DNA from 4 places in the Alteromonas sp. genome. Region 1 is predicted to be linked to each of the others. Evidence: predicted binding sites of a transcription regulator. Region 1 holds the regulator's gene; each other region holds the start of a gene.
What was found. Region 1 encodes sigma-54, which starts transcription at its own class of promoters, with help from an activator protein. Its sites were predicted from a motif close to GTTGGCACGNNNNTNGNNT; they were not measured.
Positions count from the first base shown of each region.

Region 2: a site for sigma-54 is predicted at 1,804-1,822, ahead of glnA (glutamate--ammonia ligase). Genes of this name have one in related genera too.
Region 3: a site for sigma-54 is predicted at 1,230-1,248, ahead of AC4PME_RS15525 (DUF4097 family beta strand repeat-containing protein). Genes of this name have one in related genera too.
Region 4: a site for sigma-54 is predicted at 1,189-1,207, ahead of AC4PME_RS06440 (BON domain-containing protein). Genes of this name have one in related genera too.

Region 1 is NZ_CFHOXV010000007.1:32,268-35,464, reverse strand. It holds gene rapZ (RNase adapter RapZ) at 1-284, opposite strand, end outside; gene ptsN (PTS IIA-like nitrogen regulatory protein PtsN) at 331-774, opposite strand; gene hpf (ribosome hibernation promoting factor) at 783-1,070, opposite strand; gene AC4PME_RS06620 (RNA polymerase factor sigma-54) at 1,103-2,587, opposite strand; gene lptB (LPS export ABC transporter ATP-binding protein) at 2,683-3,197, opposite strand, start outside.
Region 2 is NZ_CFHOXV010000001.1:147,612-150,808, reverse strand. It holds gene AC4PME_RS00660 (DUF4124 domain-containing protein) at 1-222, opposite strand, end outside; gene glnA (glutamate--ammonia ligase) at 324-1,733, opposite strand; gene typA (translational GTPase TypA) at 2,303-3,197, shown strand, end outside.
Region 3 is NZ_CFHOXV010000033.1:1,610-4,806, forward strand. It holds gene recN (DNA repair protein RecN) at 1-619, shown strand, start outside; gene AC4PME_RS15520 (outer membrane protein assembly factor BamE) at 757-1,113, shown strand; gene AC4PME_RS15525 (DUF4097 family beta strand repeat-containing protein) at 1,374-2,054, shown strand; gene AC4PME_RS15530 (endonuclease/exonuclease/phosphatase family protein) at 2,099-3,197, opposite strand, start outside.
Region 4 is NZ_CFHOXV010000006.1:161,910-165,106, forward strand. It holds gene AC4PME_RS06435 (siderophore-interacting protein) at 1-249, opposite strand, end outside; gene AC4PME_RS06440 (BON domain-containing protein) at 591-1,151, opposite strand; partial or broken gene AC4PME_RS06445 (GAF domain-containing protein) at 1,496-3,197, shown strand, end outside.

The DNA of each region.
Region 1 (3,197 bases):
CGGCGCACCAGCATATCGTCACTTGCGTCAATATATACGATGGTGACAGTCCATGACTGAGGCAGGTAGTCGAGAATTTCAACCAGCTCAGAAGGCTCTTTAGGCAAGTTCCTGACATCAATACTCACAGCTACCTGCTCGTATTCATCGGCGACAGTGTGTGTCAGGGCTGGTAGCAGATTAACCGGAATATTATCGACGCAGTAATACCCCAGATCCTCAAGGGCACGAAGTGCTACTGATTTTCCTGAACCTGAACGTCCGCTGATGATAATTAACTTCACGCCGTTTCTCCTGAAGTCACGTGTTGTCGGTGCGTATTACACTAAGTTACTGTAATGCGCGAATAATATCATCACTTGTCTGAGCTTTGCGGATAGTTTTTATGGTTTCTTTATCGCTGAGTTTCCCGGCAACCATGGCCAGAGTTTGTAAATGTCCTTCGGTTTGTTCCTGAGGGACAAGCAGAGTAAAGAAAATATCCACAGGTTTATTGTCGATTGCATCAAAATCGATGGCGGGCGTGCTGGTAACCACAATGGCGATGACTTTTTCCAGTCCGGCCAGACGACCATGGGGGAGGGCAATGCCGTTACCTATACCTGTGCTGCCCATTCGCTCACGGGCCAGCAGGCTACTTAACACGGTGGCTTCATCTACATCGGGGTTATTTTTAGCTGCAATCCCGCTGATGATTTCGAGAATGCGTTTTTTGCTATTGCACTGGACCGCACACTCGGTGCGGTCCAGGCTGACTATGGCTTGTATATCCATGAATTCAATTAGTGCTTTTTAAGCTTTTCCTTGTGTTTCAGGACCTGCCTGTCGAGTTTATCGACCATGCTGTCAATGGCAGCATACATGTCCTGATTTTCGGAAGAGGCGAAGACTTCCGCGCCGCTAAGATGAACCGTTGCTTCTGCTTTTTGGCTAAGCTTTTCAACATTTAAAATAACGTGCACATTTGATATGTGGTCAAAATGACGTTCCAGTTTGCTGAACTTAGTATCGACATAATTACGCAAAGAATCAGTGATCTCAATGTGATGACCAGAAAGGTTGATTTGCATATTTCGTCTTCCTTATTTTGAGCAGCCTTAAGTTAGATAAGGCTTTTGCGTTGGTTAGACGGCGGGATCGACAAGGATTCCCGGTACTTTGCTATTGTTCGCCGGGCAACCATAATGCCTTGATCGGCCAACAACGAAGCAATCTTGCTGTCACTCAGTGGCTTGCCTGGATTTTCAGCGGCAACCAGCTTCTTAATCAGGGCGCGAATCGCTGTCGATGAACACTCTCCACCTGATTCAGTGGCAACGTGGCTGGAGAAGAAATACTTCAACTCGAAAATACCACGGGGCGTGTGCATGTACTTCTGCGTTGTTACCCTGGAAATAGTAGATTCGTGCATATCTACCATTTCTGCGACATCATTCAGCACCATTGGTTTCATCATTTCAGGGCCATGCTCAAAAAAGCCCATCTGTTGCTGAACAATACAATTTGCTACTTTCAGCAGCGTATCGTTCCGGCTCTCAAGGCTCTTAATGAACCATTTAGCTTCTTGCATGTGAGAGCGGATAAATTGTGAATCGCTGCTGTTTCTTGCTTTACGGCTCATTGCAGCGTACTGCTGATTAACACTGAGCTTAGGCAGGCTGTCGGGGTTTAATTCTACAACCCAACGGCCATTTTTCTTCGCAACCGATACATCCGGAATGACATATTCGGGTTCTTTCGTAATTAATGCACTGCCCGGACGGGGATTAAGCGTTTGCAGCAAACGCATCGCTTCCCGCAACTGATCTTCTTTCAGGCGGGTTTTACGCATTAACGTACGGTAGTCTTTACTGCCCAACAGATCGGAATGCTCTCTGAGCAGCAGTTTAGCTTCTTCCAGCCACGGTGTTTCCGGTGCAAATTGTGCCAGCTGAACTAACAAGCACTCCTGCGGTGTGCGGGACCCGGAACCGAGAGGATCAAAAAGCTGAATACGTTTAAGTACACACTCAACCTCATCTTCTTCAACGGGCTCTTCCATATCTTCACTGTTAACGCTTTGCAGAATGTCGTCAACGGTAACCGTGAGATAGCCGGACTCATCAATAGAATCGATGATCGCCAGTGCAATGGCGCGGTCTGTATCAGAAAAAGGTGTCAGACGCATTTGCCACAGCAGATGGTCCTGAATATTTTCGGTGGTTTCACCCTGAAAGATTTGTTCATCGTCGCCACCGGAAGGGCCGGGCGCGGGTGCAGAAGACGCAGAAATGTACTCATCCCAGGTACTGTCGATGGGCAGCTCGTCCGGTAAATCATTCTTTTCCAGTGCTTCCCCGGTATCCATGCTGTCAGAAGATGAGGCTGATGCAGACTCTTGCATGCTGTCATCATTATCGATGTTATTTTTCTCAATTACATCGTTGTCGGAGCTGTCGTCGACTTCCAGCAAAGGATTAGAGTCGAGGGCTTCCTGAATTTCTTGTTGTAAGTCCAGCGTAGACAACTGCAATAGCTTGATCGCCTGCTGAAGCTGAGGCGTCATTGTCAGTTGTTGGCTAAATTTTAACTGTAAAGATGGTTTCATCTACGTCTTATATAAACTCTAAAAAGGACATCCGGTTGTAGCGGTGTGAGTGCCGGTGGCGAAATCTCCGCTAAATGCTCATCCCGATATCTTAACTATAGCCTGAATTGCTCACCAAGGTATACATCACGAACTTTTTGATTACTTAATACCTGTTCTGCGGTGCCCTGAGCAATCAGTTCTCCATGACTGACGATATAGGCCTCTTCACACACATCAAGGGTTTCCCTGACATTGTGGTCGGTGATGAGGATACCGATACCTCTGTCCCGTAAGTGCTGAATGATCTTCTTTATATCATTAACCGAAATCGGGTCAACTCCGGCGAAGGGTTCATCGAGCAAAATAAATTGCGGATTGGCTGCCAGTGCGCGGGCAATTTCAACCCGGCGGCGTTCGCCACCCGACAAACTCATACCTGTGCTATTACGTATATGGTTAATATTAAATTCATCAAGTAGTGCATCCGCTTCCTGCTCACGTTGATGACTTTTTAAGTCTTTACGCGTCTGCAATATCGCCATGATGTTTTCATGTACGGTCAGCTTGCGGAAAATGGATGCCTCCTGGGGCAAATAACCAATTCCCCGGCGGGCACGTTCGTGCATTG
Region 2 (3,197 bases), on a different contig from region 1:
ATAGTTGGGCTGTTTGTCGCGGGATTGTGTCTGTTGCGAGGCTTTGATGTCGGGGCTGTCTGCAACGTTACTGGTATTGGCTTCGAACTCAAGGGTCTCTGCGCCGTCCTGTGGCACGTCTGTATACAGAACGGTACCGTCTTCTTTCACGACTTTATAAATTGTTTGTGACTGTACTGAAGGCACGAATAAAGCGGTGACAAGCAAAATGCGAAGTATCATCGGACACCATTTTCACAACGAAAGAATTCTCAGTCTAGCAAAAGCCGGGACGAAAAAAAGCCCGCAGATGCGGGCTTTTTCAAATCAAATCAGCTAATGGCTTATACGCTGTAGTACATGTCGAACTCAACAGGGTGAGTAGACATGTTCAGCTTAGTCACTTCTTCAGACTTCAGACCGATGTATGCATCGATCATGTCGTCAGTCATAACGCCACCAGCTTTCAGGAAGTCACGGTCGTTGTCCAGCGCTTCCAGAGCCATTTCCAGTGAGCTGGCAACAGTTGGGATTTCTGCTGCTTCTTCTGGTGGTAAGTCGTACAGATCTTTATCCATAGAGTCACCAGGGTGAATCTTGTTGATGATACCGTCGATACCTGCCATTAACATAGCAGTGAAGCCCAGGTAAGGGTTACCAGTCGGGTCAGGGAAACGTACTTCGATACGACGCGCTTTATCGCTTGTTACGTAAGGAATACGGATTGACGCAGAACGGTTACGTGCAGAGTAAGCCAGCATAACCGGTGCTTCAAAGCCTGGTACCAGACGCTTGTACGAGTTAGTAGAAGCGTTAGTGAATGCGTTGATTGCACGGGCGTGCTTGATGATACCGCCGATATAGTACAGCGCTTCTTCAGACATACCAGCGTACTTGTCGCCTGCGAAGATGTTTTTGCCATCTTTAGCGATAGACTGGTGAACGTGCATACCAGAACCGTTGTCACCAACCAGAGGCTTAGGCATGAATGTCGCAGACTGACCGTATGCGTTTGCAACGTTGTGTACGACATACTTATAGATTTGAACTTCGTCAGCTTTCTTAACCAGCGTGTTGAAAGCACAAGCGATTTCGTTCTGACCAGCAGTTGCTACTTCGTGGTGGTGAGCTTCAACTACCAGACCCATTTCTTCCATAACCAGACACATTGCGCCACGGATGTCGTGTGCTGAGTCTACTGGTGGAACCGGGAAGTAACCGCCTTTTACACCAGGACGGTGAGCAAGGTTACCGCCTTCGAATTCTGCACCGGAGTTCCATTTTGCTTCAGAAGAATCGATCTTGAAGAAAGAACCCGCCATGTCAGTGTGGAATTTCACATCGTCAAACAGGAAGAATTCTGGCTCTGGACCGAAGAACGCAGTGTCACCGATACCAGTAGACTTCAGGAACTCCTCTGCACGACGTGCAACAGAGCGTGGGTCACGGTCGTAGCCTTCCAGGGTAGACGGCTCAACGATATCACAACGGATGTTTACCTGAGTCTCTTCTGCGAACGGGTCAACAACGCAAGATGCTGCGTCTGGCATCAGGATCATGTCTGATTCGTTGATGTGTTTCCAACCAGAAATTGAAGAACCATCAAACATCTTACCTTCTTCGAAGAACTCGTCATCGACCAGACCTGCAGGGATCGATACGTGTTGCTCCTTACCTTTTGTGTCGGTAAAGCGTAAGTCTACAAATTTAGCTTCGCTTTCTTTGATCAGCTCTAATGCCTTTTCTATTGACATCGTGTCCTCCGGATTTATTAGAATAAACGTGGAATGAACAATTTCACTCCAAAATAATTGAGAATCATTAAAGCTATTTTCATGCCACTTACAAGAAGACGGTAAAACGCGGCTTAGCAGGCAGTAGCACAAAAATCCCTAAACGCAAATGCACTGAAATGGTGCAATGTAGCTCTGTTTTGGTGCGTAAGGATGTTTTATGATTCATCGGGTTCTATCGGACTGCTGAACATTATTAAGCCGTGATTTATCCGTACCGGCATGATTCGAACCGGAGCAGAAGAATAAAGGCTGTGACAATGCAGAAATTGCAGTATATGAAGATAAGAACTGATGCTTAGACTAGAACAAAGCAAACCCGGATACTAGTAGGATCATTGATAAAACATTGGAATAAATTAGATCCGCACACAATCCAGAAAAGTGTCACAAAGAAAAATAAAAAAAGATGCGCAAAGCGAAAGGAATTTCTGTACAATCCGCGCACATTTTACTATTCCGTTTTAGCAATCAAATCTGCCTGATGTTTTTCTTACATCTGCAACGCTGATTTCCAAGGCTTTGACCCAATGACCACTGATATTAATAAATTACGCAATATCGCGATTATCGCGCACGTTGACCATGGTAAAACGACTCTGGTTGACAAACTGTTACAGCAATCCGGAACGCTGGAAAGCCGTGGCGAAGCCCAGGAACGGGTAATGGACTCTAACGACATCGAGAAAGAGCGTGGTATTACCATTCTGGCGAAAAACACCGCCATTAACTGGAATGACTACCGCATCAACATCGTAGATACCCCGGGACACGCCGACTTCGGTGGTGAGGTAGAGCGTGTAATGTCGATGGCTGACTGTGTACTGCTGCTGGTTGATGCGCAGGAAGGTCCTATGCCGCAAACCCGTTTCGTAACGCAAAAAGCGTTTGCTCAGGGTCTGAAGCCAATCGTAGTAATCAATAAAATTGACAAGCCGGGCGCACGTCCTGACTGGGTAATGGATCAGGTTTTTGACCTGTTCGATAACTTAGGTGCGACTGACGAGCAGTTAGACTTCCAGGTTATCTATGCATCAGCACTGAACGGCTGGGCATCAATGGATGCAGACACCAAAGGCGAAGACATGACGCCACTGTTCCAGTTAATCGTGGATCAGGTTGAAGCGCCAAATGCAGACCCTGCCGGTGCATTCCAGATGCAGATCTCTCAGCTGGACTACAACTCATATGTTGGCGTAATCGGTGTTGGTCGGGTTAAGCGCGGTAGCGTGAAGATGAACCAGCAGGTTACTGTTGTTGGTGCTGATGGTAAGAAGCGCAACGGTAAAGTGGGTCAGGTACTGGGTTACTTAGGTCTTGAGCGTCATGAAGTCGACTCTGCAAGCGCAGGTGACATCATCGCGATTACCGGTCTGGGCGAACTGAAAATTTCTGACACTGTGTGTGACGTTAATACAGTGGAAG
Region 3 (3,197 bases), on a different contig from region 1:
AAAAGACGCTTACCGTCAGGCCTGTGAGGCACTTTCGGCATCAAGGCAGATCGCTTCAGTTAAGCTGGCAGAAGCGATTCAGGGGCAAATCCGTCAGATGAATATGCCTCATGCGGTCATCGATATTGCCGTTGATTATCATCCAGACAAAACGCCTGTGGCGTCTGGTCTGGATGACGTAACTTTCCTGGTGTCCACTAACCCCGGTCAGCCGGCAGACAAGCTGGAGAAAGTGGTGTCGGGCGGTGAGCTGTCTCGTATCGGGCTTGCCATTCAGGTACTGACCAGTGACAAACATGCAACACCGACCATGATTTTTGATGAGGTCGATACAGGGATCAGCGGCCCGACCGCCGCCATTGTGGGTGGTTTGTTACGCCGGCTGGGTAAAGTGAGTCAGGTTATGTGTGTTACGCACTTACCTCAGGTAGCTGCACAGGCCCATAACCAGCTGTTTGTGACCAAGTTCAGCGATGGCAATACAACAGAAACACAGATGTTGCCATTAACGAAGCAGGACCGGATAGACGAACTGGCCCGGTTACTTGCTGGTGACAAGGTAACCGAATCAGCACTGGCAAATGCCAGAGAACTGTTAGAAAGTGCAGAATCGAACTAATAAGCGGTTGATTGGTCATAGGTGATTGGGTAGCATGCTGTCGCGCATTATTTTGCGACAGCCGCATTCTGACACTGGTTTGCCGGCAAAGGTAATGCCTGTCACTATAATCAAAGCATAACTGGACAAGCTCACGCATGAAGTTGTATCAAATCGCTATTTTGTTAACCGCTGTATTTTTCACCACTGCCTGTAACAACTGGATCTACCGGATTGATGTGCCACAGGGCAACTTTCTGGACGAACGTGACGTTAAAAAGCTGCGTGTTGGCATGACCAAAGAGCAGGTTGTTTATGTTCTTGGCCACCCTGTTGTTGAAGACTCTTTTGATAAGAGCACATGGTATTACGTGTACGATATGAAGCGCGGTATGTCCAAACGCGGTGAAGATTTCCAGAAGCAACTGGTACTTAATTTCGACGGTAATGTGCTGACCACCGTGGAAGGTGACTTCGAATTGTCAGAAGATTTTAATACCCCGCTCGATCAGTAAGCATTTTTGGTCCGGAACACCAAAATGTGGTGTTCCGTACTACTCCCGGATACGCTCTCCCCTTCCCCCTGCACGCCAAAAATCCATAACCTCCTGATTTTAAATACATAATCAATTTTGGCTCAGCAATTGCTGAACTTGTCATACTTTTTACACTCATTCGTGTGCGGTTATTGCTCATTATTAAGTGAATCCTTCCCGGCAAAATCGGGAGTATTAACGCCATACCGGACACACATCACTACAAAACGGAAAATAGTATGTTAAACAGGAATCGCTCAATTATTGCTTTATCACTTTTATGTGCTGCCACACTATCAGGCTGTGTAATCAATGTCGGAGGTAACGGTGATTATCACGATGGCGGCGATGTAAGCAGTGTGCTGGGATCGGTAACCATCTATGAAGGCCGTCATGCTGGTGATGTGTCTTCCGTAAACGGAGACGTGACTTTGCAAACATTTACTGTTGCTGAAGATGTCAGTACGGTGAATGGCAACATCAGTATTGCAGATAACGCTGCAATCAATGATGCGAGTACGGTTAACGGCGATATCAATGCCGGTAAAAACCTGAATGTGTTTGGTGATATGTCTACGGTAAATGGTAATATCGGGCTTTCTGTGAATAGTCTGGTGGAAGGCGATTTGGAAACAGTGAATGGCGATATTACGGTGCCGGATGGCGAGATAAAAGGCTCAGTCACAACGCAAAACGGTGATGTCAGCTTGTCAGGCAATACCCGGATATACGGCGACATCGTATTTGAAGAAACTGAAAATGGCTGGATGAAGAACAAATCCGAACAACCGGTACTTTCAATCACGGACGATGTGGTTGTTAACGGCAATATCATTTTAGAGCGCGCCGTTGTACTTGAGCTTGCTAATCCTGCGCTGGAAAGCAAAATAATTAGACGTAACAACAGCAACCGCAGCTAATCCCTGACAGGCCGGACAGAAATACATCTGCCCGGCCTGCTTAATCACTTACCGGTTAACTTGACGTCCAGCCAGACCAGGCGGTGATCAGAACTTGCTTCACGATCTTTCACCAGACGGTACAACGGGCTGGCTTTTTCGGGCCAGAAAACACCGCTACCGGTCACTTCAAAACCATATCTTGACGGTAAAACGTAATCTGCCCTTGCTCCCCAGTGAGCAGTGAACCTGCGGCTGTAAGGCTCTGTTGAATGTTCACGGCCACCTTCACTTTCCGGAATAACATTGCCGTTCACATACCGGTTATCAATAAGCTGTTCTATTGCGCCGGGCCTGTGTTTATCACCCGCATCGGCAGCGTTGAAATCGCCCGCCAGTACGAAACGGGTGTTTTCCGGCAGGCCGGATTGTTTACCCTCATCATCAACAATATATTCGCCTTTATCCGGAGACAGATAGTCAGCCATCAGCCTGATTTCATCATGGTTCCGCTTACCGTTACGGTCTTCATCACCATCGAAATTAGGCGGTGTGGGATGCATAGCAAGTACGTGCACAATGCGGCCATTAACGTTAACGGGTATGTCCCAGTGAGACTTGGAGCTTAAACGGAACTCAGCCCATTCCTCTTCATTATACCAGGAAGTATCTGTGGCCGGGTCAACGGGCTTCTGAGCTCCGGGCATATCTTTCCACTTAAATGTCTGCAAGCTGTGCACCTGATCATGCACGACGGGATATTTCGACAATACAACCATGCCGTACTGGCCGGGATACAAGCCAAATCCCCACGCATCACCGCCTGTTCCGGTGGCTTTTCCATCGTTATCCAGATCGAAAGGAGACGGCTCACCGGTATTCACCGGTGCGAGATAAACGTACGGGTAATCGATAGCAGGTTGCCCGTGCTGGCTGACATTCAGATAATTTTGAATAAAAGCCCGCACACCATCGCTCTGCGATTTGATGTAATCAAACTCATTAAGCAAAATAATATCCGGCGCGGTGCGCTGAATGATCTCAGCAATATTTTTGACCTGCGGATTATTGCCATCTGACAACACCTTTTTAAGCACGTCATCACCGGGCGGAAGCCCTGAAGAAGGGTAATTTGTTGACTCCATACTTACGTTAAAAGTAGCC
Region 4 (3,197 bases), on a different contig from region 1:
GGTGCCGTTGCTGCGATCCAATTGACGGATGGTATACGTGCGAAGCTGCGCATCTTGTAAGGATGCCGGTGGCACTGACAAAGGATTACCATCAAAATCAAAAAGTAACTTAACGTATGCCGTTGTATCGATATCGGGATAAGCTTTCAGGGCATCGCCGGTCACGGTGATACGGCGCATATGAGGAGTAACTGCAATATTGTCTTTTACTGTGAGACAGGCGGGTTGTCTTGGCTGTCTTTTTTCCATACTTATTTTCTCTTCTATTAATTCACCACCATTTTAAATGAGAACAATTCTTAAAGACAACGCATTGTTACGAATGGTGGGTATCTGTACAACCGATAAAATAGAATGAAAAAAAAGCCGGAACACAAAGGTTCCGGCAAAAGACATTTAGGAATACACATGGAAACAAAACAATGAAAGCACTCTGTTGTTTTGTGATTTTAAATATAGAACTGGCTGACGCATTATTCGACATGAAAAACTATATCTGCGTAGTATTCCCGATACCAAAAAAAGCTCCCGCCATTTGGCGGGAGAAAATCAGAGGTTTTGGTTAGGCCGGGAAAGGCCTGGAGGGGAGATTAACTGTCAACAGACAGTTCACTTTTAACGTCAACAACGTCATCAGTGTTCTTTGCAATGGCTATGATCAAATCGCGCTCTGTGAGCGATTCAACCTTGCCGGTAAGGGTTACAATCCCTCGTAAAGCATGGACATCAATGTCGTCGCCTGACAGTCCGGATTCCAGCAAAAGTTGTGTGCGTATCAACGACACCATTTGCGCATCCCTGACTCCATGGAGCAAGGTGACAAGGTCACCCTCCAGTAATGCAGGCTTTACAACATCCAACTTGTTTTCAACTGATACTACGCCATCCAGTGACGCCGCAACTTCCTGTGCGAGTTCCCTGTTAACTTCACTGTTAACTTTGCCGGTTAAAATAACCTGTCCCTTGCTCACATCCGTGCGAATATCCATCGTATCGAATTGACCACTAAACAAGAGTGCCGCTTCTACCTTGCCTGCAATTGCATCATCCGTCGCAGATTGCGTTGGCGAGGCTGAAATCCCTTCAGCAAGAAGTGGCGTTGAGAACACAGTCATGACTGTCATTGTCAAAGCGGGAATTATCCGTTTCATACTCTGTTCTCCTGTTCGTTGTCTGTTGCAAACAATAATGCCAGTGGCGTGCCAGATTATACTTTTGTACTAAATATGATGTTATTACGCTGTTTTTAAAGATTTTTTTATGATGTTTAATCCGATGTGATAAAAAAGAGGAGAATCCGTGTGGGAAAATTTTACCTGCCAGTGTGTCTATATTTTCATACACAAACTTAGATAACTGACTATGGATAGAGGGGGAAACGAGTCATTACTCTATACCGGATTTATACTTTAGTTGAAATTTACTTTCCGTGGTCGACCAGTCGTCTTAAATGTATGCATAATGGGCAAGTCGACCACCAGTCTCTGATACCGCCATGAATATTAATAAATGTGAAGATGAAAAGATTCACCTTATTGAATCTGTTCAATCCTTTGGATACCTGCTAGCAGTTGACCCTGTCTCCTGTCAGGTGAAAGTGACCAGTGAGAATTTATCTGACATTCTCGCGACTCCGGTTTTGCCGGGTCAGTCATGCTTCACAGAAATAGTAGAAATGCCGGACAACGGTCAGGAAATTTTGTCTTCCCTGTATGAGCAGGCCAGAAGCACAGACCGGCGTCACAGTTATGAGTGGACCTTTAAAAATAAAATCTACAAAGACGGGGAATGGCATCAACTGGTAAACAGTGTCATCTACGCAAGCGGTGAACTGCTGGTCGTGGAGTTAGAGCCGTCACCGGTTCTGGCAGGCAGTGTATCATCTAAGTGGACGCCTACAGATACGGATATCCGGCCGTTATTGCCCAGCTTATTTGATTTGCCAACGGTTGAAGCGGTGGCAGACAAGATCGCATCGGCGATGAGAGAATTCATCGGCTTCGATCGGGTGGTGGTGTACAAGTTCGATAAAGACTATGCCGGTGAAGTTATCGGTGAGGACTGCCATGAAGATTTAGTGCCGTTCAAGGGGCTGAAGTTTCCCGCATCAGATATTCCTTCTCAGGCTCGCGCCCTTTACGTAAAAAACATGGTGCGCTGCGTCTATGATACCGATGAGACGCCCGTTAAGCTGATCCCGTCACTGAGTGAAAGTGAACGCAGCCCTTTGGATTTATCGCTATCCATGATTCGGGGTGTGTCGCCGGTGCACTTGCAGTATATGCGCAATATGGGGATCCGCGCTTCGTTCTCAGTGTCCCTTATCTACGAAAACAAATTATGGGGCATGATTGCCTGCCACCATCGTGAACCCAAGTATGTTGAGCAACGCCGGCGGTTAATTTGTGAAAGCTTAAGTCAGGTATTTACCTATCAAATGCACGGCAAGAGTATTGAGGTGAAACGAAACTCTTATCAGACCCGCCAGCAGCACCTTAACCGTATCATCAATACGCTGACAAATAAGAGTAACCCTCTGGATGGCATAAAAGAGGTGCAGACGGCACTGCTAAATACCATGCGGGTATGTGGTGTTGCCGTTGTAACGCCCAATTCACACTATCTGATTGGCAGAACACCAAGCTTTGAAACGGTGTCTCACCTGTTTCACAGTTATGCCAAAGACAGCAACGGTGAGTCTAAAACCACTGCACTGACCCGTATCAGCGATGACATCATTGCCAACTTTAAATTAAACGGGGTCAGAGGCCTGTTCATTTCTCCCGTGTCCAGTCGTCACGGGTATTACACCATGTGGTTCAGGGAGCCGGTGGATACCACAATCCGCTGGGCGGGCAAAGCTGCCAGCGAGTCTGATGTAAACAAGTCACTCACTCCGAGAGACTCTTTTGACACCTATATTGAGTCAGTCGTGGACCAATCCAAAGACTGGTCGACGGATGACACATTACTTATTGAGAGCTTTGAGCAACTCTTTATCCCTTATGCACTGGGCATGAAAAGTTCACTCGACAGCCAGGTAGCAAAACTGGAAGAACTGGATAAAGCCAAAGATCAGTTCCTGGCCAGTATTTCTCATGAGCTGCGCACGCCGCTCAATTCGATAATGGGCTGGACGGATTTAGCCCTGATGGACACATCCAATCATGAAAGGCTGGTGGAAGCACTTAATGTTG